2 regions of the Paenibacillus sp. 102 genome follow, and region 1 is predicted to be linked to the other one. Evidence: riboswitches for the same ligand, from Rfam matches in the RefSeq annotation. Region 1 holds a riboswitch; the other holds the start of a gene.
The links. Region 1 has a riboswitch for preQ1 ahead of AAIE21_RS06840 (QueT transporter family protein). Riboswitches for the same ligand answer to the same signal wherever they lie in the genome.

Region 1 (10,189 bases):
CGAGCTGTAGAAATAAATGAGTTGTTAAAGTGAGATAAATTGAGAAACAAAGCGTTTCTTCCTATGTTGTAAAGGAGGAGACGATAATATGTTATATGTAAATAAACTTGTGGGTAACATGTCTCATAAACAAAATAAAAGAATGATGAAAGAACAATCTATGTTAAAACAAAATAAAGACTTGTTAATTGAAATTGCAACAAGAGATGTGAAGTCTGTATTTGCTTATTTTAAAACAACAAGAGATGGCCTTTCTATTAAAGAAGCACAGAAACGTATTCATGTGTACGGGAAAAATGAATTAGCTTCTAAGCGAGCAATCCTTACTGATGTTTTGATGAAATTAGGTGGAATGATTCCTGGATTTTCAAAACAACGTGTTTGTAATGAAAATCAGTGTGAAATTGTAACAGCAACTGTTTCTAGATTAGAAGGATGTACCATTGCAGGAACGAATAGTGAATCGAAAATAATGAAACTTCCTGTTGAAGAGCTTGTTCCAGGGGATATGGTCTTTCTTTCAGCAGGTGATACAGTTCCAGCTGATGTACGCATTATTTATGCAGAAAACTTGTTAGTAGATGAATCTTTGCTAACGGGAAAAGAAACGAACGTAGAGAAATTTGAAAGCTGTTATCATCTTGAACGCAAACGTTTTATCCCATTAAAACGAATGAAAGACTACAATCCACTTCAACTTGAAAATGTATGTTTTAAAGGTACACATATTGTAAATGGAACTGCGAAGGCTGTGGTCGTTTCAACAGGTAAAAATACGTATTCTGGATTACTTCATACATGCGGTAACCAAACATCTTAAACCGTTAGTGGTGCTAAATATATAAAAACATTGTATAATAGGTAAAGTTGAATAGAAACGTAGAATGGTAATCTGTTTATATAACCTTACGAGATAACGTGAGGTTATTATTTTTTGTTAGTAGGAGAGGAATTATGAAAAAAGTATTGTTAGTTGATGGTATGGCACTATTATTTCGTGCTTTTTACGCAACAAGTGTTTATGGACAATTTATGAAACGACAAGATGGTACCCCAACAAACGGGATTCATGGTTATATGAAACATTTATTAACAGCAGCGCAAGCGATTGAACCGACGCATATTGTAACGTGCTGGGATATGGGAAGTACGACATTCCGAACCGAATCGTTCTCAAACTATAAAGCAAACCGCGTGGCACCACCAGAAGAATTGATTCCACAATTTGATCTGGTGCAAGAGATGACTTCAAAGTTATCGATTCCTGTAATTGGTATGAAAGGCTATGAAGCAGATGACTGTATTGGTACATTAGCAAAAGAATACGCTAGTGAGGCGGAAGTATATATTTTAACAGGCGACACAGATTTACTACAACTTGTTGATACGCACGTTACCGTAATGCTTCTTCGTAAGGGTATTGGAAACTATGAGTATTATACACCAGAGAAGATTATGGAAGAAAAAGGTGTAGAGCCTTGGCAAATCGTTCACGCGAAAGCGTTTATGGGAGACACGAGTGATAACTATCCAGGTGTAAAAGGAATTGGTGAGAAGACAGCATATAAACTCATTCAAGAACATGGTACAGTAGCGGCAGTGCTAGAAAATATAGCGGCATTAACAAAAGCGCAGCGCACAAAAATTGAAAGTGATTTAGAGAACTTAAATATATCATTACAATTAGCACAAATTCATTGTGAAGTTCCAATTTCATGTGCGCTAGACAAAGGACTGCATACAATTGATGAAGAGAAAGTACGATTTGTTTGCGGAGAAATGAACTGGGGAAGACCTGAAATATTTATAAATATGCTGTAAAAGCAATGCTAGAGAGGTTGCTTATCACTATAGATAACGTCTGATCAAATACATTTTGATTAGGCGTTATTTTTTATGTAATTTCTTTTAATTGATAAAGTTATCAGAAAAAATACATAGTTTTCATGTGAAATTCAAATAGATTTCACACGAATCTTTTATTATAAAACTACACAGATAATTACTTATCTTTCATATAAATAATCCTTTGATAAGTTATTTGTAATCGTGAAGGAGGAAAAGAAACATGCGAAAAAAAATTAGAAAATCCTTTAAACAATTATTGATAGAAAATAAACAATTGTTATTGAACGATAAAGAGAACATAAGAGAAATAGAAGAAAAAATTGAAAAGAGACATGCGGCATATTCTGCATCGAGTAGTTGAATATGATAAAGTGAAACTTTAACCAGTGGGGAGGTCTTCATCCCCACTGATTATTAGCCCTCACGAATCGGGATTTTATGGGCAAGTTGATCCCATCTTGCTCGGTACTCTTTGAATTTTGAGGTGGGGGTCTTACTGCCCGTTAATGCGGGATAAAAAATTATATAAAATCCCTTCATGCATGGCTCGAAGGGGTTTTATATATTGATCATACGTAAGAGTGGGTTTGTAACAGAGAAAGAAGGGGAATGAAATGAGTGAGTTAATAGAAAAGATGGCGTTACAGTTAATTCTTTCTGTTCCATCAAAAAAACAAAGGATCGTTAACAAAAAATTCAAGTTACTAAGACAACAAAAATGGTTTCAAGATAAGTATGGTGCCATTGTTATTTTTCAACCAGAGGTAAGAGAGTGTATTATGAAATATGACATTGAAAAGATGCTAAAAAGTGATTTAGAAATTATGATATTTCAGAAAGAATTGAATGGAATATTGATAAAATAATTTGTTATGATATTGCAGTTAAATAATAAGTGCTTTTCTAGTTCGAATGTTTAAGGGAGTTGTATGGAGACATTCATTAATGGAATATAGAAGGAGGATAGATAGTGATTGTAATAGAGAGAATTGAGGAAAAAGATATCCCGTGTCTTATTCATTTATCCGAATCAGTTGGTTGGGATTATAGCTCAGGAGAAATCAAAACTATTTTTCAATCAGGAATTGTATATGGAGAAAAGAATGAGAAGGGTGAAATAATTGCCAGTGCAGCTATCATCTCATATGGAGAGAAACTAGCATCTATTGGCATGGTCATTGTACATCCGCAGTATAAAGGGAAAGGGATTGGCAGAAGGATTACAGAGGCTTGTATAAGAAGTGTTTCAGAAAAGACACCGATTATGCTTATTGCTACAAAAGAGGGAGAACCTTTATATGAAAAATTAGGGTTTCAAGTGGTTAGTCATGTTTCAAAATATATATGCAATCAGTATGTAACTCCTAAAGATTACGACGGAAGTAAGCAATACATTTTTATGGATTACGATGAAGGAGATAGTGATAGAATTGTGAAATTAGATGAAGCGGCTTTCGGTGTAAATAGACGTAATTTTATACAGAGAAGAATCGAACAATCTGAACAATGTGTAGTTGTAAAAGACAGAGAAAATAATATTGTGGGATATGGAATGAGTGTGCAAACTCCAGAAAATAGAATTATAGGACCTACTGTTGCACTAACTGATAATATCGCAAGTGGCATTGTTCATCATTTGGCAAAAGATTATAAGGGAAAACTTAGAATTGATGTACCAGAAGGAAAAGAAATGTTTATGGAAGTACTCGAGACAGCTGGATTTCAAAAGGTAGATCAGCCACCAATTATGTTGAAAAACAGCACTCAATTTTTGAAACGAAATGGTGAATTATATGGAATTGCTGCACAGGTATTTGGATGAAAAAAGATTCCTTTTAAAAAAGGAATCTTTTTTCATTTATGAATACCATTTTTCTACTCACGATATTGATTATGAATAGGGGAAAATAAATCTTCCTCGACATCTCTAACAATAGAAAAATGATCGACATTATAATGACCATGTAGTGTTTTATTGTGATGTTCAATAATTTGCTGGGCTGATAAAATCGTAGAATCATTTGTGGAATGACCGTTTTTGATTAAGGTGACATCAAATCCCTGTACAGTTGCTGTTCTAACGGCAGTATCAATACAATGCTCGGTTTTACAACCACCTATAACAAGATGACCAATTTCTTTCTCTTTTAAAATCGTATGTAAAGAGGTGTTATAAAATGAATTGGTTGCTTGTTTGTCTATGATTTGTGCTACATGCGGAATTCTGATTTCCTCATGTACTTGAAATCCTTTCCCCATGCCGGAAGCGACATCAGTATCCCTGACGAAAATAATAAGAGCATTTGCTTGAAGTGCTTTTTGAATGGCTATATTTATGTTCGTTAATAATTGCTCTTTATGAAATACTGCAGTTTCTTGTTCGTTACCGTCAATCAGTTCTTGCTGTGCATCAATGATTAATAGTGCTTGTTTCATTAAATATCCCCTTTTCAATTAAAATGTATGAATTTCTGTTAACCTCGTTATTTGTAGGCAACTATCCTTTCAGTTTAAGTCCCAAATAGGACAATTAAGATAGATGGGACGTGAAAAAAGTTAACGTTAATCTAGGTTCACTATGTCTATTTCTAGATGCTGTAAGTGAATCCTTTTTATTGGTGGATTTATTTTAAAATGTAGTTTAATTATCTGGTTAGGACTATATTTGAATTTTCTTGCGATAGTAATGTTATTTTTATCTATTAGGAAATCAAGAAATTTAAGAAAGATTGTCAAAGAAAATGCATTCTCATAAAGCCTTAAAACATGTATGATAGGAAGTGGAGAATTTTTTGGTAGGTGGGAACAGCATGCAAACAGTACAAGATTATCTGTCATTCTTACACACAAAAGGATTTAAATTATCAGAGGATGCACAAGGGTTTATTATGTTTGGTCAAGGATATACAGGTGCATCTGATGGGCTTGTGAATGCAGCGATTGAGGCAACAATTAAACATCAATTGCAATTTGATGGCAGTTATTTTATCGCTTTATTAGAACGATTAAAGGAAGAGAAAATTACTGATAAAAAAAGCGCAAAGGCTTTTATGCGGATGTTACAAGCGTAACATCACGCAGCCTGCGCTTCTTTTTTTGTTTTTGAAGGAAGTTCAACAAAGATCATACCTAAGAAAATACAAAGACAACCAAGCACTGCGGAAATGGAAAGCTGTTCGTTTGCGACAAGTACACCTGTCAATGCGGCAAAGACAGGCTCCATTGCGAAAATAATGGCAACTCTTGTTGGGGATATATGTTTTTGTGCAGCTGTTTGAATAAAAAAGGCGATTGATGTTGCAAATAGGGATGTTGCAAGTAGAGCAAATAAAAAAGCAGAATTGGTCCATAAAGAGAGTGAAAATAATTTCTCCCAATCCTCAAATAAAAAAGCACAGATGGAAGAGAAAATTCCAACAGATAATACTTGGGCTGTGCTTAGTAATAAAGGTGAGATTTTTTTGGAAAAGAACCCGTTAATGAGAATATGTGCTGCAAAGGCAATTGCACAGCCGAGAACGAGTATATCACCAATATTCAATTGAAAAGAGTCACCAGCGGTTAGTAAATATAAGCCAGCTGTTGCAGCGGTAATGCCAAGTATGATAAAAGGTGTAGCTCTTTGTTTTAAAAAGATAAATGAAAGAATTGGAACCATAACAATACTGAGTCCAGTTAAAAATCCTGCTTTAGAAGAAGTGGTATAGAGTAATCCAAATGTTTGTAATAAATAACCGACAAATAAGAAAAATCCGACAATTAAACCAGCAATACTACTATGTTGAATTTCTTGTTTTGAAGTTTTTTTCGAGAACGTGAATTGGACAAATAATAAAATGATTCCAGCAAATAAAAAACGAATACCATTGAAAGTAAATGGCCCAACAAATGACATTGCATTTTGAACGACAACAAACGTGGATCCCCAAATAAAGGAGACAAATAATAAAGCGAGAGGAGCAATCCATCCTTTTTTCATACTAAAAACCCCCATTAATTTTGTAAAATGGCTTTTCTAGCTAATTCATCGGCAACTTTGTTTTGACTACTTGGAATCCATTTTATAAAGAAAAGATCAAACCTTTTGATGTACGCTAGTGCTTCTTCTAAAAGTGGTGCATATGTTTTGTTTTTTGCATATTCTTTTTCTATAGCACGTTCAACAAGCTGTGAATCTGTACGAAAAGATACAATGCTATAATTATGTTCTGTGCAATATTTTAATGCGGCGAGTAATGCATGATATTCGGCTTCATGGTTAGACATGATTCCAAGTGGTAGTGATAATTGCACAGCTGGCTGCACACCTTTAATAAAAACCCCAGCACCAGAAGGACCCGGATTTCCTTTGGATGCACCATCAATATATACTTCAATCAAGATTGACAACCTCCATTATTATATAGCGTTAGCTGATAATAATCCCTCACCTAATTTTAAAGGTGAGGGATTGAATATGAAAAATGCACTTTACCCCGCATTAACGTGCAGTAAGCCCCCCACCTCAAAATTCAGCAAAAACAAAGAAGTTAGGTGGGAGAGGGGCTGCCCGTAAAAGCCCGATTCGTGATGGCTAATAATCAGTGGGGGATGAAGAAAACCCTCATTGATTAAAGTTTCACTTTATCCAATTGTAATGCTGTAGCGGCATGTGAATGTTTCATTCGCTTGTAAGAATTGTACGCCTTTTTTCTCTTTGAAATCTTTTGCTGGTTCAACTTCATCGGCAATTCCATACCAAGGTTCGATACATAAAAAAGGAGCATCATTACCTGGTGTCCAAACACCAACGAATGGGAACCCTTCAAATGCTACTTTTACAAACTTATTATGTTTATGAGAGCGAATAGAAATTTCGTTTGTATCCATATTTTCAAAAATAAGGGCATCATTTTTGAATAAATCGTATGTAAGTGGTAACTCTGCTTTGTTTTCAACAATTAGTTGTTTTTCTTTTGAAAGAAACGGTCCTTCTAGAACGCTTGTTTCTAAATGTTCAGGGCCATTAAATGATAAGTGGTAGTCTGTAAATGATTCACCTTCTACTAAAGGACAATTGAAGCCTGGATGTGCTCCGATAGAAAAGAACATTTCTTTTGAAGTAGGGTTAATCACTTCATAAGTAACATGTATGTTTTGCTCATCTAGTTCATAAGATACAAGTAGCTCAAACTCGTACGGATATTTTTCTAAAGTTTCTTGATTGCTAGTCACAGCATATGTAATCTTTGTTTCGTTTTGCTCTTTTACCGAGAATATAAGATCGCGAGCAAAGCCGTGTTGTGTCAATGAATAAGGTTTACCATCTACATGATATGTATTGTCCACTAATCTACCGACGATCGGGAATAAAATTGGTGCACGGCGCCCCCAATATTTAGGATCTCCTTGCCACATATATTCTGTGTTGTCTTCTTTTAAGCGAACGCTTTGTAACTCTGCACCTTTTTCAGAGATGGAAACGATTACTTTTTCATTTTGAATTGTTGCTGTCATGAAGTGAAACCTCCTAAATCTTTCATATTTTCTATTATACGTTGTCTATAAGAAAAAAGGTAGTGAATGAGAAGAATCTATTGACGAATGGTTGACTATTGCGTACAATATAAAATTGTTGTTTAAAAACGAATCACGTGGTTCGAAACCATCCCACGGAAAAAAACTAAGGAGATTTTGTCATGAATATAAAAACATTAGTTGGTAATGGTATTTTAGCAGCGTTATATATTGCTGTTTCTGCACTTATTCAGCCATTTGGCTTTACGAATGTACAATTTCGTATTTCGGAGATGTTTAATCATCTCGTTGTATTTAATAAGAAATCAATTTATGGAATTGTCTTAGGTGTATTTTTAACAAATCTCTTTTTCTCACCTATGATTGCGTATGATTTAGTATTTGGAGTGGGACAATCTGTTCTTGCACTTCTTGCTACTATTATTTCCATGCGTTTTATTAAGGGTGTCTGGGCTCGGATGATTTTTAATACAGTTATCTTTACAGTTACCATGTTTATGATAGCGATTGAACTTCATCTTGCATTTGATTTACCATTCTTATTTACATGGCTTACATGTGCAGCCGGTGAATTTGTCGTAATGGCAATTGGTATGCCTGTTATGTATGGGATTAATAAACGTGTACAATTTAAGAGATTTATGTAAAATGTATTGAAAGAGTTGCTTGTGATGTAGCAACTCTTTTTTGTTATGTTATAAATAATAATTACCCCATTTTCATTCGCATACAATATTGTGTCTCTAGGTAAAATATATATTAAAATAAAAAGTATGAAGTCATATATATAAGGGGAAATAGTATGAAATACAAAATAACTTGGTTCTATAAAACAAAACATGGTCTTCAAACAGAATTAATAACAGATTATATGAACATAGAAGAAGCATTTCAATTTGCAACTGATTTTGAGAAAACTGGAAGAGTAAAGGAATTATTATTTTATGACGAAATGGGAGCGGAATGGACGCTAAAAGAGATGAAAAAGCTCAGTAAACAAATAGAAGAGGAGCCACAAGATATTCGCATTTACTTTGATGGGGGATATGATCTGGAAACGAAAGAGGCTGGAATTGGTATCTGTATTTACTATAAAAAAGGTCAGAAGGTGTACCGGATTCGTCGAAATGCTTATATAGACGGTATATATGATAATAATGAAGCGGAATACGCAGCATTATTATATGGAATGAATGTGCTAGAGGAATTAGGAATCAAATATGAACTGGTTACACTACATGGCGATTCTCAAGTCGTCCTTCAGCAATTAGCTGGAGAATGGCCGTGCTACGATGAACATTTGAATCATTATTTAGATCAGATTGAACAAAAAGCAAAGAAGATGAAATTAAAGCTTGTTTGTGAACCAGTAGCAAGAAAACAAAATAAAGAAGCGCATCAATTGGCAACGCAAGCATTAGAAGGAACAGTAATTGACAGTCATAAAGAAATAACCGAATAGAGAGGTGCAGAGGTGAAGAAAAAGCAGCTCATTACAGAGGTGAATGATTTACTAGAAACATACTGCGAAGGATGTTTTTTACAGGAACATTATCGGAAAACGCATAGTAAGTACTATGCCCATTCTTTTTGTATTCGGCAATGTACTGTTGGAGAGAAGTTGAAAAAATATGGAGATCAATTATCATAAGAAAGCATCCAGAGGTAAATCTCTGGATGCTTTTTTAGTGCTTAGCTTCTTTCAATTGATGTTCGCATAGACTTAATTTTTTTTCTTCGTTCATTAAAAAAGGCTCATCTAAATCTGTTGCAACAGATTTCATTGTTTCAAGTTGAGAGCGTGCAGATTCAACTGCATTAGTCGCATGTTCCAGTGATTCTGGATCCATTGTAATTGTCGCAGAACCTACCATTTTTTGTGCTGTTTCTACGCGGAATTTTACTTCTTCAAAATCATTTACATGGGAACCCAATCTCCATTCCTCCTTTGTATTCTGTCACATTTCACATAGTTTTTACTCTGTAAAAGAGAAATATACAAAGGAATAACAAAGGAGGTTACCGATTAGGCAACCTCCTGTTATATGTGGGATTAAAGTTTTACTACGTTAGCAGCTTGAGGTCCACGGTTTCCTTCAGTGATATCGAAAGATACTTCTTGACCTTCTTCTAAAGCTTTGTAGCCGTCGCCTTGAATAGCTGTGAAATGTACGAATACATCGTCAGCGCCTTCAATTTCGATAAATCCAAAACCTTTTTCGTTGTTAAACCATTTTACTTTTCCTTGCATGTTACAATTCCTCCTAAAAACGATTACTTTTTCATTTAGTGAAGTTCATTTGAAATATTTGCGAATCCATAAAACTGAAAATGCTATATTATCGAATATTCTGCTAAATGATATTTTAAATATACACGAAATGGTAGATTTTAGTCAAGTAAGCGGTTTTAAATTTTTGTATTTTTAAATAATTTTTCACACAAGTTTTTTTTATGGTATAGGACAAGCTTTTTTTCTAATATATTTAAGTGAATATTGTACATAATGAGGTGAGAGAATGAATCAGTCCTATTTATTAGATAATGAAGGAATGAAAAATAGGATAGATATACCAAGATGGGTTTCGCAAGAATTTGAAAAATTCTCCAACGTTGTACTAGATCCAACCTTTCCTTGCTATTTTGGTTTAACGGCTTTAAAGAAGAATGAACTTCGCTACTCATTCTTGTCTCATGATGATTGGAGTCATCTACCACAGACAATGCTTACTTTTTTACAGTTGATGAACGAACGACCCGTTGTAAGAAGAGGATTTTTTCTTTTTGTTGAGCCAGAACGTGAAGAATGCTCACTTGAACATTA
Region 2 (10,189 bases), 240 kb from region 1:
AACTATACAGTTATTAATCAACATGCATAATATAATAGAAAAAAAGGGTCTGTATGATACATACAGATCCTTTTTTCATTAACGATTATCCACAGTTTCAGGATATAAATCGTGATTCATCATACGATATTCTGCCATTTTTTCATATTTTGTACCAGGGCGACCATAGTTACAATATGGATCAATTGAGATTCCACCACGTGGTGTAAATTTCCCCCACACTTCAATGTAACGCGGGTCCATTAATTTGATTAAGTCATTCATAATAACATTCATACAATCTTCATGAAAATCTCCATGGTTACGGAAACTAAATAAATATAATTTTAATGATTTACTCTCCACCATTTTTTGTTCTGGAATATAACTAATATAAATCGTTGCAAAATCTGGTTGTCCTGTTTTTGGACATAAGCTTGTAAATTCAGGACAGTTGAATTTCACAAAATAATCACGGTTTGGATGATTATTATCAAATGTCTCTAAAATTTCTGGACTATATTCAAATAAATATTTTGTATTTTGATTTCCAAGTAACGTTACATCTTTTAAATCTTCGTCTAATCTTCCTGCCATTCTGTATACATCCCTTCAATTCGATTGGTAAAAACTGCTTCCTACTGGAGGCAACCCCATATAATAAGAAACACTTCTTTATACACCTCGTTTGTTTCCCCATACTAACGCGTGAAGCTGAGGTAATACTTTTGCGTCATTCATCTCTTTGCTATGAACCGCTTTTTCAATGAGCCATTCATATTTTTGTAATAAATTCTTAATAAGCAATGCATCATCTACTGTTTTCGTATCATCATTTCCAACTTGTAAGAAAAATGGTACGTGTGGATAACGCTCATGCACCTTTACCGCATATTCAAAATCGTGATCATCAAACACGACAACTTTTAAACTAAAATCTTTTCCTGCTAATCTTTCAATAACAGAATCTAATATGAGAAAATCTGTTTTCATCTGTGAGCTTGGTGGCTTCGGTGAGATAGTTATTTCATCAATACGAAGCAACCAATCCTGCCACTTGCTCCCTTGCGTTTCAATAGCGGTACGAATTTTCTTTTCTTGTAGTAAAGATAGAAAATCATCTAAATGTTTTAATAATACTGGGTTCCCACCTGAAATTGTTACATGTGAAAAATTCTCTCCACCAATGTCAACAAGTTCACTCCAAATTTCTTCTGGAGTCATTTGCCGAATTTGTTCTTTCGCCGATCCATCCCATGTAAAGGATGAATCGCACCATGCGCAACTATAATCACAACCTGCTGTACGAATGAACATCGTCTTTTGCCCAACAACCATTCCTTCACCTTGAATGGTTGGACCGAAGATTTCTAAGACGGGGATTTTACTCACCGATCATCCACTCCCGTCTTACTTCCGCATAACTTGTTGGTGTTTCAAATAGGCGAACAAATTCAACACGTGCTCCCTTATATTCATTAGCACGATTTTCTTTTGTAAGTGCTTCTTCCATCTTTTCATAAATCCAAACGACCATATTTTCAGCCGTCGTATTCATCGCTGGTAATGTTTCATTTAAATAACGATGATCCAGATAAATTTCTATTTCATTTTTCCAAATTTCTTTTATATCTCCAAAGTCAATGGCAAGTCCAATCTCATTTACATATCCACTAATACCAAAAACAACTTTGTATGTGTGACCGTGTAAATTTTTACATTTCCCTTCATAACAGTGCAAATGATGCGCTGCATCAAATGTAAATTCCTTGCTTACCATCACTCGTTTATTATGATATTTCAGTTGTTCACGTTGAATGTCCTTGTCCATTTTTTGTAAGTTTTCTACAATGCGAAATCCAAAAAAATTCTGTTCCATTATGCATTCGCTCCTTCGCGTTCTTGTAAATACGTATCTAAACCTGCTTTACGAAGTTTACAAGCTGGACATTCACCGCAGCCATCACCGATTATTCCGTTATAACATGTTAATGTTTTTTCTCTAACAAACTCAAATGCACCAAGTTCATCTGACAATTTCCATGTTTCTGCTTTATCGATCCACATAAGTGGTGTATGAATAACAAATGGATAATCCATAGATAGATTTAAAGTAACGTTTAACGATTTCACAAATACATCACGGCAATCAGGATAACCGCTAAAGTCTGTTTCACATACGCCTGTTACAATATGACGTGCTCCAACTTGCTTTGCTAGCACAGCTGCAAATGATAAGAACAGTAAATTTCGTCCCTCTACAAATGTTGATGGCAATTTACCATCTTCATGTGTAATCTCCATATCCGTTCTCGTTAGCGCATTTGGGGCAAGTTGATTTAATAAGCTCATATCAAGTACTGTATGTTTAATTCCTAATTCTTTCGCAATATCAGCTGCACAGTCAATTTCTAGCTTATGACGTTGATTATAATTAAACGTCACAGCTTCTACTTCTGCAAACTGCTGCATCGCCCAAAATAAACATGTTGTACTATCCTGGCCACCACTAAAAACGACAACTGCTTTTTCTTTTTTCATCTCACTCATTCTCCTTCTCTAATACGAATAAGAAGAAAGAACGTTCTTGAACTGTCACAATAAAAAAACAAAACAATACCTAAGGATATTGTTGTTTCCATAGTTTTTTATAGAGGGAGTTCGCGAACCTCTCCCATGTTATACATGGAATTTCTTCTTTCATTGACAACACATATTGTACCATACTGTATCTCTCTCGGGGAAACTTCTGATTTTTCTTTTTTTTAACGAAATTCAGATTTATTTTCTTGTATTTTAATAGTATGATTATACTTAATTAATACTATACATGTGAGAATAGCAAGGGGGCATACAACTGAAGCTCTTTATCATTCACCTCTTTTTAAACATATTATTGATTCTCGTTATAATGCTAGTGTATCACCTATTTTGGAATCAAAAAGGCAAGCATTCACCTAAGCTAAATTCAACTATATTTATATTACTTTGTAGTATTACCACAATACTTTGCATTTTTTTTGCAGCCAAAACGAATACTGGATTTCAATTTGATATGCGTCATATTGTATTAATTGTTGGCACATTAACAGGAGGACCAATTGCCGGTGGGTCTATTTTAGTTGTATTAAACGTATACCGTTTCTTATTAGGAGGAATAGGAATCATTCCATCCGCCATTGGCTCGATTCTCTTATATATTGTTTTACTTTCTACATACAAATTTTTCAACAAAGGGTCAAATCATATAAAACTTATACTTGCCATTTTATATAGTCTTACATACGGACTCGTTTGGGTTCCTGTTTTCCTTATCAAAGTGTCTAATTCTGAAGACTATCTTTCTTACATTATTGCGTATCAACTTTGCACAATAATCGGTACAATTCTTATTCTTTATTTATTGAACATACTTCAATTGCAAGTTCGTTTACACGAAGAACTTATTAACGCGGAAAAATTTCATCTTATTGGAGAAATGGCTGCTTCTATTTCCCATGAAATTCGTAATCCTTTAACTTCAACAAAAGGGTTTTTACAACTTCTACAATCTGACGAATGCTCTGAAAAAGATCGAAAATTATACACAGAAATAGCTATACATGGGATTGAACAAGCAAATCACGTTCTCACAGATTATTTAACATTTGCAAAACCAAGTATTGAAAAAGAACAAGTGTTACAACTAGAAGATGAATTACTTCACGCACTATCTCTTATTACGCCATTAGCTAATTTATCAAATGTTCGCATACATTACATAAAACAAAGTAGCTCTTTTTTTATTACTGGTGAAAAGCAAAAATTTAATCAATGTTTGTTAAATATTCTAAAAAACTGTATTGAAGCCATGCCTAAAGGGGGCAATCTGATTCTCACACTAGTTCCCGACCATAAGCATATTCAATTGTATATAAAAGACAATGGAATCGGTATGAACACTGAACAAAGAAAGCGCCTTGGCTCTCCATTCTATTCTACAAAAGAGAAAGGAACTGGCCTTGGAATGATGGTCGTATTTAGCGTCATCAAAGCAATGGATGGAAAAATTGATATTACAAGTGAAAAAGATATTGGAACAACCTTCCTATTAACCTTTCCGCTCATACAAAAAACGTGATGAAGATTTCATCACGTTTTTTCTGTTTCATCAACAAGTTCAGCAAAAGTCTTTACTTTCCCATGCGGTTTTTGATTTTCTTTTCGTGCTTTCCAACTACGCTCTTGCTCTTTCTTCTTATGTGACATGCTCTCAACTCCTTCGTATGCTCTCTATGTATTATTCCAAAATAAGAGATAAAAATATGCATCCATCCAGCATATAAAGTGAAACTTTCATCATCTAACTCTCTTAGTTTTCTCTAAATATTGAAGTGGGGCTTACTTTCCATGAATAGCTGAATAAAATAAAGGAAGCGAGATAACTACTAACTCGCTTCCTTTATTTATTATATATAGTTCCCATATCAATGCGAATTTTTCTTTATCTTTGCAAAATCGCATATTTTGCTTCTTTTAACTGTGTAAGATGGCGCTGTTCATGCAAATCAAGGAATTGAATCCATTGATATAAATTAATTTCATGAAACACAGGGTGTTTTAACGAATTTTCGAATAATTCACTTTCATCTATAATACTGTACAATGTATGCAATAATTCTGCTCGTGAATGTTCGAGCAATTGAATTATTTGTTGTTTTTTCATTAATGTCTCTGTTGGTTGCATTTGTTGAGGAGCTTCTCGTTTATGTGTTCGATCAAGAGTAAGTTGGAGATCTTTGAGTGGGACTACTTTTCTTTCTTTTTTCTGTAAAGCATACACCAGAGCTGATGTAACAGATTGTTCAACTAAGTGCAGATGATGCAAAATTTGAGTGATGCTCCATTTATCACGGCGCGGTTTTACATTTACTTCCGTATCATTTAACATCTCAATTTCTGATAATAGTGTGTTTCTTGTAGATTGTAACGATTGCAGCAAAGTTTCCAAACTAACATTCATATTAGATTGAAGCATAATTCTCCCCCCTCTTTTTTGGTAAAAAGAGGCGCTTCTAATTTAGAAACACCCCTTTAAATAAATCTGAATTTTCTTATATTATCTCATTATTTTGTGGATGTGTCGATTATAAAATACGCGAAAACGAAGGGGTATTTTTACAATTTTGTGTCATCTACGGCACGTAACCACACTTGAATCTCATTGATTACTCCCTGGACACATCCATTAGCAAATGGTGATGTTAAGTTTGCTACCTCTACTAAATCTAAGAAAGATTTACTTCCTCCCTGTTGACAAAGGTTCACATAGTCTTCCCACGCTTCTTGTCTATTGTCTCTTGCTCGCTTCCAAAATTGCAGTGCACAAATTTGAGCCAATGTATAATCAATATAATAGAAAGGAGAGTTATAAATATGCCCTTGGCGTTGCCAGAAAGCGCCACGTTCTAAATAATCATTGTCTTCATAGTCTCTGTGTGGTAAGTACTTTCTTTCAATGTTACGCCATGCCGCTTTACGCTCCTCTGGAGACGCTTCTGGATTTTCATATACATAATGTTGATATTCATCAACTGATACACCATATGGTAAAAATAGTAGCGCTGAACTTAAATGAGAGAAATAATATTTATCCGCATCTTCCTCAAAGAATAATTTCATCCATGGCCATGTGAAAAATTCCATACTCATGGAATGAATTTCACATGCTTCATACGTTGGCCAATTATACTCTGGAATTTCAAACTTACGGCTCTCATATACTTGAAACGCATGCCCCGCTTCGTGTGTTAACACATCAATATCGCCTGATGTTCCATTAAAGTTTGAGAAAATAAACGGAGCTTTATAATTTTCAATATATGTACAATAACCGCCGCCAGCTTTTCCTTTTTTCGCAACTAAATCTAATAATTCATTATCTAGCATAAAGTTAAAGAATTCATCTGTTTCTTTTGATAATTCTTTGTACATCGTTTTTCCATGATTAATAATCCACTCTGCATCTCCTTTTGGAGTCGGATTCCCTGTTGCATATTCAAAACCCTCATCATAGTAAGTCAATTTTTCTACACCGATGCGTGCTTTTTGTCTATTTCGTAATTCTGTTGCAACTGGAACGATGTAATCTAGTACTTGTTTACGATAATTTGCCACCATTTCCGCATTATAATCTGTTCGATACATTCTTGCATATCCAAGTTCAACAAAGTTTTTAAAACCAAGTGTTTTGGCAATCTTTGTTCTTATTTTTACAAGTTCATCATAAATACGGTCTAGCTCTTCTTCATGCTCTGCTAAGAAACCATAATACGCTTCACTTGCTCTTTTACGCATATCTCTATCCTTATGTTGCATAAAAGGTCCAAGTTGTGATAAAGTTCTTTCTTCCCCTTCAAAATCAATTTTTGCAGCAGCTAAAAGTTGTGTATATTGCGAAGATAATTTATTTTCCAGTTGTAGATCTTTCACAATTTCATCTGAATATGTTTTCAAATCACACTCTGCTAAAGCAAATAACTGTTTCCCATAATAAGCCTCTAGTTCCTCACGAAATGGAGAATTCAACAATGCTTTATAATATTTCGTTCCATATCCTTGTACAATCGGAGAATACTCATCAAAGAAATCTTGTTCTCCCTTATAAAATGCATCTGTTGTATCAACAGAATGGCGAATATAACAAATATTTCCCATTGTACCAAAATCATTGCGAATCTCATTAATTACACCAATTACTTGCTTTTGTTCTTCTACTGTCTTTGCATTCTCAAATTGTTCTAAAGCTGCAGTAAATTTTTCTTGTAATTCTTCTGTATTCGGACGTTTATATTCATAGTTCTGAAATGACATGAATATGCCTCCTCTCGATTATATGTCCCCTTACTATAATTCCATTTCCTTTTCTGAATCTCCTTTTATTCTTCAGCAAAATTCATCAGAAGCTATAGCATTCCTTCAGCTATATTCTTTTCTTTCATTGAATTTTAGAGGAGGGAAGTTATCCCCATAAATAGCAGGATAAACAAAAAAGCCTTTGATCATTTTACATCGAAAGCTTTTTAACATGCTATATAAATCGATTTTGATTTTTCGACATATAATTCCCTACTACGAATAACAAAAATGACCTACACTCGTTTTCCTTCTTTATTTTCACTTGGTACGGGGCTGAAAAAGGACCTGACCGCTTCTATGCATGGCCAGATGCTCTCTCCCATCAAAAAAAGAAAGGTTTTTCAATTTGTACTTATATAAATGGAAATTCCCATCACTACTCGGGACTTTGTGAGATAACCCTTTGTTCATTTCCAACACATAAAGTCATGGCTATGAACTATAAAAGGAAATTACTACTTATTTTCTCCTTTTGTTTTCACTTGGTACGGGGCTGAAAAAGGACCTGACCGCTTCTATGCATGGCCGGATGCTCTCTCCCATCAAAAAAGAAAGGTTTTTCAATTTATACTTATGTATATATCATTTTTCATACTTTCCGACTTTCTTAAGTAAAGATAACAACTCATTCTTCTCATCTTTTGTTAACATTTCAAATGAATCGTGTATAACTTTTTCATGATTTGGAAAAATAGAAGCGATGAAAATCTCTCCTTCTTCTGTTAACTGTGCATAGATAACACGTCGATCATTCGGGCATGGAATTCGTTTTACAAGCCCCTTTTTTTCTAACTTATCGACAACATACGTAATACTTCCACTTGCAATTAAAATACGCTCTCCAATTTGTTGAAGCGGCTGACCGCCTTTATGATATAGCAATTCTAACACAGCAAACTCAGTTGGATTTAGTCCATTACTTTGTATTGACTTATTTGTAGTATCCATAACAGCACGGTGCACACGTGATAGTGCAATAAACACTTTTAAAGATTGAGAAATATCTTCTCGTCCATCATTTAATTTCATACAATTTCAACCCTTCACCTAAATTCACAAGCATTCGAGGCAATCTGCCAAATAAAAAGGTTATTCATAAAGCAAATCCCTATCAATCGCCCCTTTTGTCTCTGAGTGATTGCTCAATCACTTATCAGTTTCACTCGTTCCTTCTACTAAAAATATACTAACCATCACATATTAAATAAAACCATGACAATTTTAACACAGTTTATATATAATGATAATAAAAAAGAAGGAGTAACAACCTTGAACAGGAATTTACGAAACATCATTCTCTATATATTACTTGCCATATTACCCACACTTGGAATCGGTACAGTTTTATATTCCTATCATACATATCAAATGCAACAATCAAACAAGCTAGCTGCTCATACTGCCTTATTTGTATATAGAGACTATTTAGATCATCATATCGGTGAGGCAATTTCCGCTTTAGAAATGCTTTCCATGGTCGTAAATACACAAACAGAAAACATGACTGGAATTGAACAAATACTTCGTGATACAGACGAAAAAGACGAACGTTTTTCTGGACTATACTTTGCGAATAAAGATGCTTTCATCGCAGTAGCATCAAAAGGGTTAACAGCCCCCATTCCTGTCGCAGATCGAAGTTACATACTAGAAGCTTTTAAAACTAAAAAAACAACTGTATCTTCTGTCATTACCGATCGTGTTCTTGGCCACCAAGCCATCTTAATCGCCACACCCGTTTTTACAAAAAACAAGAAAGTATCTGGATTATTATTAGCAAGTTTGCGTTTTGATTATATTTCATCTGCTTTAAATGCAATCAAGCCACAGTATCATTTTGAAGTGACCGATCCGCATGGCGTTATCTTTTTAAGAGATGATAATACCGAGTCAAGTAAGCCACATACAAATATGCTTTCTACTCCGCTACAAAAGTTAAAATGGCAAGTTTCCGTTTCTCCATTACCTATTCATAAAACAACTTTATACCAAATGGTTGTGGTAGAATGTCTCGTTACTTTATTTTTAATGACGATTTTATTTTTACTCGTTCAATATATTTTACTGAAACGACAAACAAAATTGGAGAGACAACAAAATGAAATACAAAAAATTGAATTAGTTGGTACTTTTGCAGCTAGTACAGCTCACGAAATCCGGAATCCACTTACCGGAATTAAAGGTCTCGTAACACTCTTAAAAGAAAAACATACACAAGAGCAAGACCAGTTTTATTTTTCTGTTATTGAACAAGAAATAAAACGTATCAATGAAATTGTTAGCGAATTTCTTATTCTTGGCAAACCAACCGCGATTATTGAAAAAAAGTATGATGTAAGAGATATTATTAAAGAGGTAGCAGTAATTATTCAATCGGAAGCACATTTGTATAATATTATATTTACCTTGCAGTTACCAGATCACCCTGTTCATATCCGTTGTTCAAAAGATCATATGAAACAAGTGGTTTTAAATATTACAAAAAACGCAATTGAAGCTATGTCATCTGGTGATATATTAACAATTCAGGTAACCAGTAATAAAGAACACGCACAATTACACATTGTTGACACTGGAAAAGGTATTCCAAAGCATATTCAAAAACACCTCTTTCATCCGTTCTTTACAAGTAAAGATACCGGAACAGGTCTTGGCCTTGTCATATGCAAACGAATTATAGAAATGTATGATGGACAAATTGTGATTGATAGCAAAGAAAATAAAGGAACCACTGTCCATATAAAGCTTCCATTAGATCCCGCATAATTATCCTTCTTTAAGGAGGGTAATTATGTTTATTTCATAAAAGCAGTTACAAACATTTTCCAAAAAGCACTTGATTTCCCTTCATATTCTATTTGAAAAAAAGGGACCTTCATAAATGTTAACCATCTTGGTGTTCGCTTCTCTTTATAGCTTTGATACTGTAAAATAAGCTTGTCCAATTCTTGACTCACTTGAATTGTTTCCGTACTATTTAATCCGTTGGTTAAACCTAAATGAATCATTTCTTCACGCTTCATATGAATATCACGCGAAAGCTTTTCCATTGTGTACCTCCGTTTTGCTGTAAACATCCATATCCCCCTCATTATTCTTCCATACTCTCTACTTCATTTTCACTCTATACATTCATAGCTACAAATGTATATTTCATTTGAATTGGAATACTCAGAAATTTTAACATTTTCTCCCTGTAATTTACAAATCTTTATCCTCACTTTGAGAATTATTACAAATTATTCTATCTTTGTAAATACATTCGCAATAATAGACATTTTTTTCATATTATTTTATGCAAACGACAAATAAA

Region 2: linked by a shared signal. The riboswitch ahead of queC (7-cyano-7-deazaguanine synthase QueC) and the one ahead of AAIE21_RS06840 (QueT transporter family protein) in region 1 are both predicted to bind preQ1.

Annotation. Positions count from the first base shown of each region.
Region 1 is NZ_JBCGHT010000002.1:184,538-194,726, reverse strand. It holds gene AAIE21_RS06890 (P-type ATPase actuator domain-containing protein) at 89-820, shown strand; gene AAIE21_RS06885 (5'-3' exonuclease) at 955-1,821, shown strand; gene AAIE21_RS06880 (FbpB family small basic protein) at 2,069-2,209, shown strand; gene AAIE21_RS06875 (hypothetical protein) at 2,463-2,714, shown strand; gene AAIE21_RS06870 (GNAT family N-acetyltransferase) at 2,816-3,670, shown strand; gene AAIE21_RS06865 (isochorismatase family protein) at 3,724-4,284, opposite strand; gene AAIE21_RS06860 (DUF6123 family protein) at 4,659-4,919, shown strand; gene AAIE21_RS06855 (DMT family transporter) at 4,922-5,827, opposite strand; gene AAIE21_RS06850 (reverse transcriptase-like protein) at 5,842-6,228, opposite strand; gene AAIE21_RS06845 (aldose 1-epimerase family protein) at 6,472-7,344, opposite strand; PreQ1 riboswitch class I at 7,476-7,520, shown strand; gene AAIE21_RS06840 (QueT transporter family protein) at 7,527-8,012, shown strand; gene AAIE21_RS06835 (ribonuclease H family protein) at 8,168-8,827, shown strand; gene AAIE21_RS06830 (zinc-finger domain-containing protein) at 8,840-9,016, shown strand; gene AAIE21_RS06825 (DUF2564 family protein) at 9,051-9,299, opposite strand; gene cspB (cold shock-like protein CspB) at 9,419-9,616, opposite strand; gene AAIE21_RS06815 (YqcI/YcgG family protein) at 9,885-10,189, shown strand, end outside.
Region 2 is NZ_JBCGHT010000002.1:419,869-430,057, forward strand. It holds gene AAIE21_RS08120 (YkvS family protein) at 1-30, shown strand, start outside; gene queF (preQ(1) synthase) at 79-576, opposite strand; gene queE (7-carboxy-7-deazaguanine synthase QueE) at 655-1,371, opposite strand; gene queD (6-carboxytetrahydropterin synthase QueD) at 1,364-1,858, opposite strand; gene queC (7-cyano-7-deazaguanine synthase QueC) at 1,858-2,520, opposite strand; PreQ1 riboswitch class I at 2,614-2,657, opposite strand; gene AAIE21_RS08145 (ATP-binding protein) at 2,891-4,099, shown strand; gene AAIE21_RS08150 (DUF6254 family protein) at 4,111-4,227, opposite strand; gene AAIE21_RS08155 (DinB family protein) at 4,463-4,996, opposite strand; gene AAIE21_RS08160 (M3 family oligoendopeptidase) at 5,137-6,831, opposite strand; gene AAIE21_RS08165 (MarR family winged helix-turn-helix transcriptional regulator) at 7,459-7,905, opposite strand; gene AAIE21_RS08170 (ATP-binding protein) at 8,089-9,642, shown strand; gene AAIE21_RS08175 (Spo0E family sporulation regulatory protein-aspartic acid phosphatase) at 9,672-9,953, opposite strand.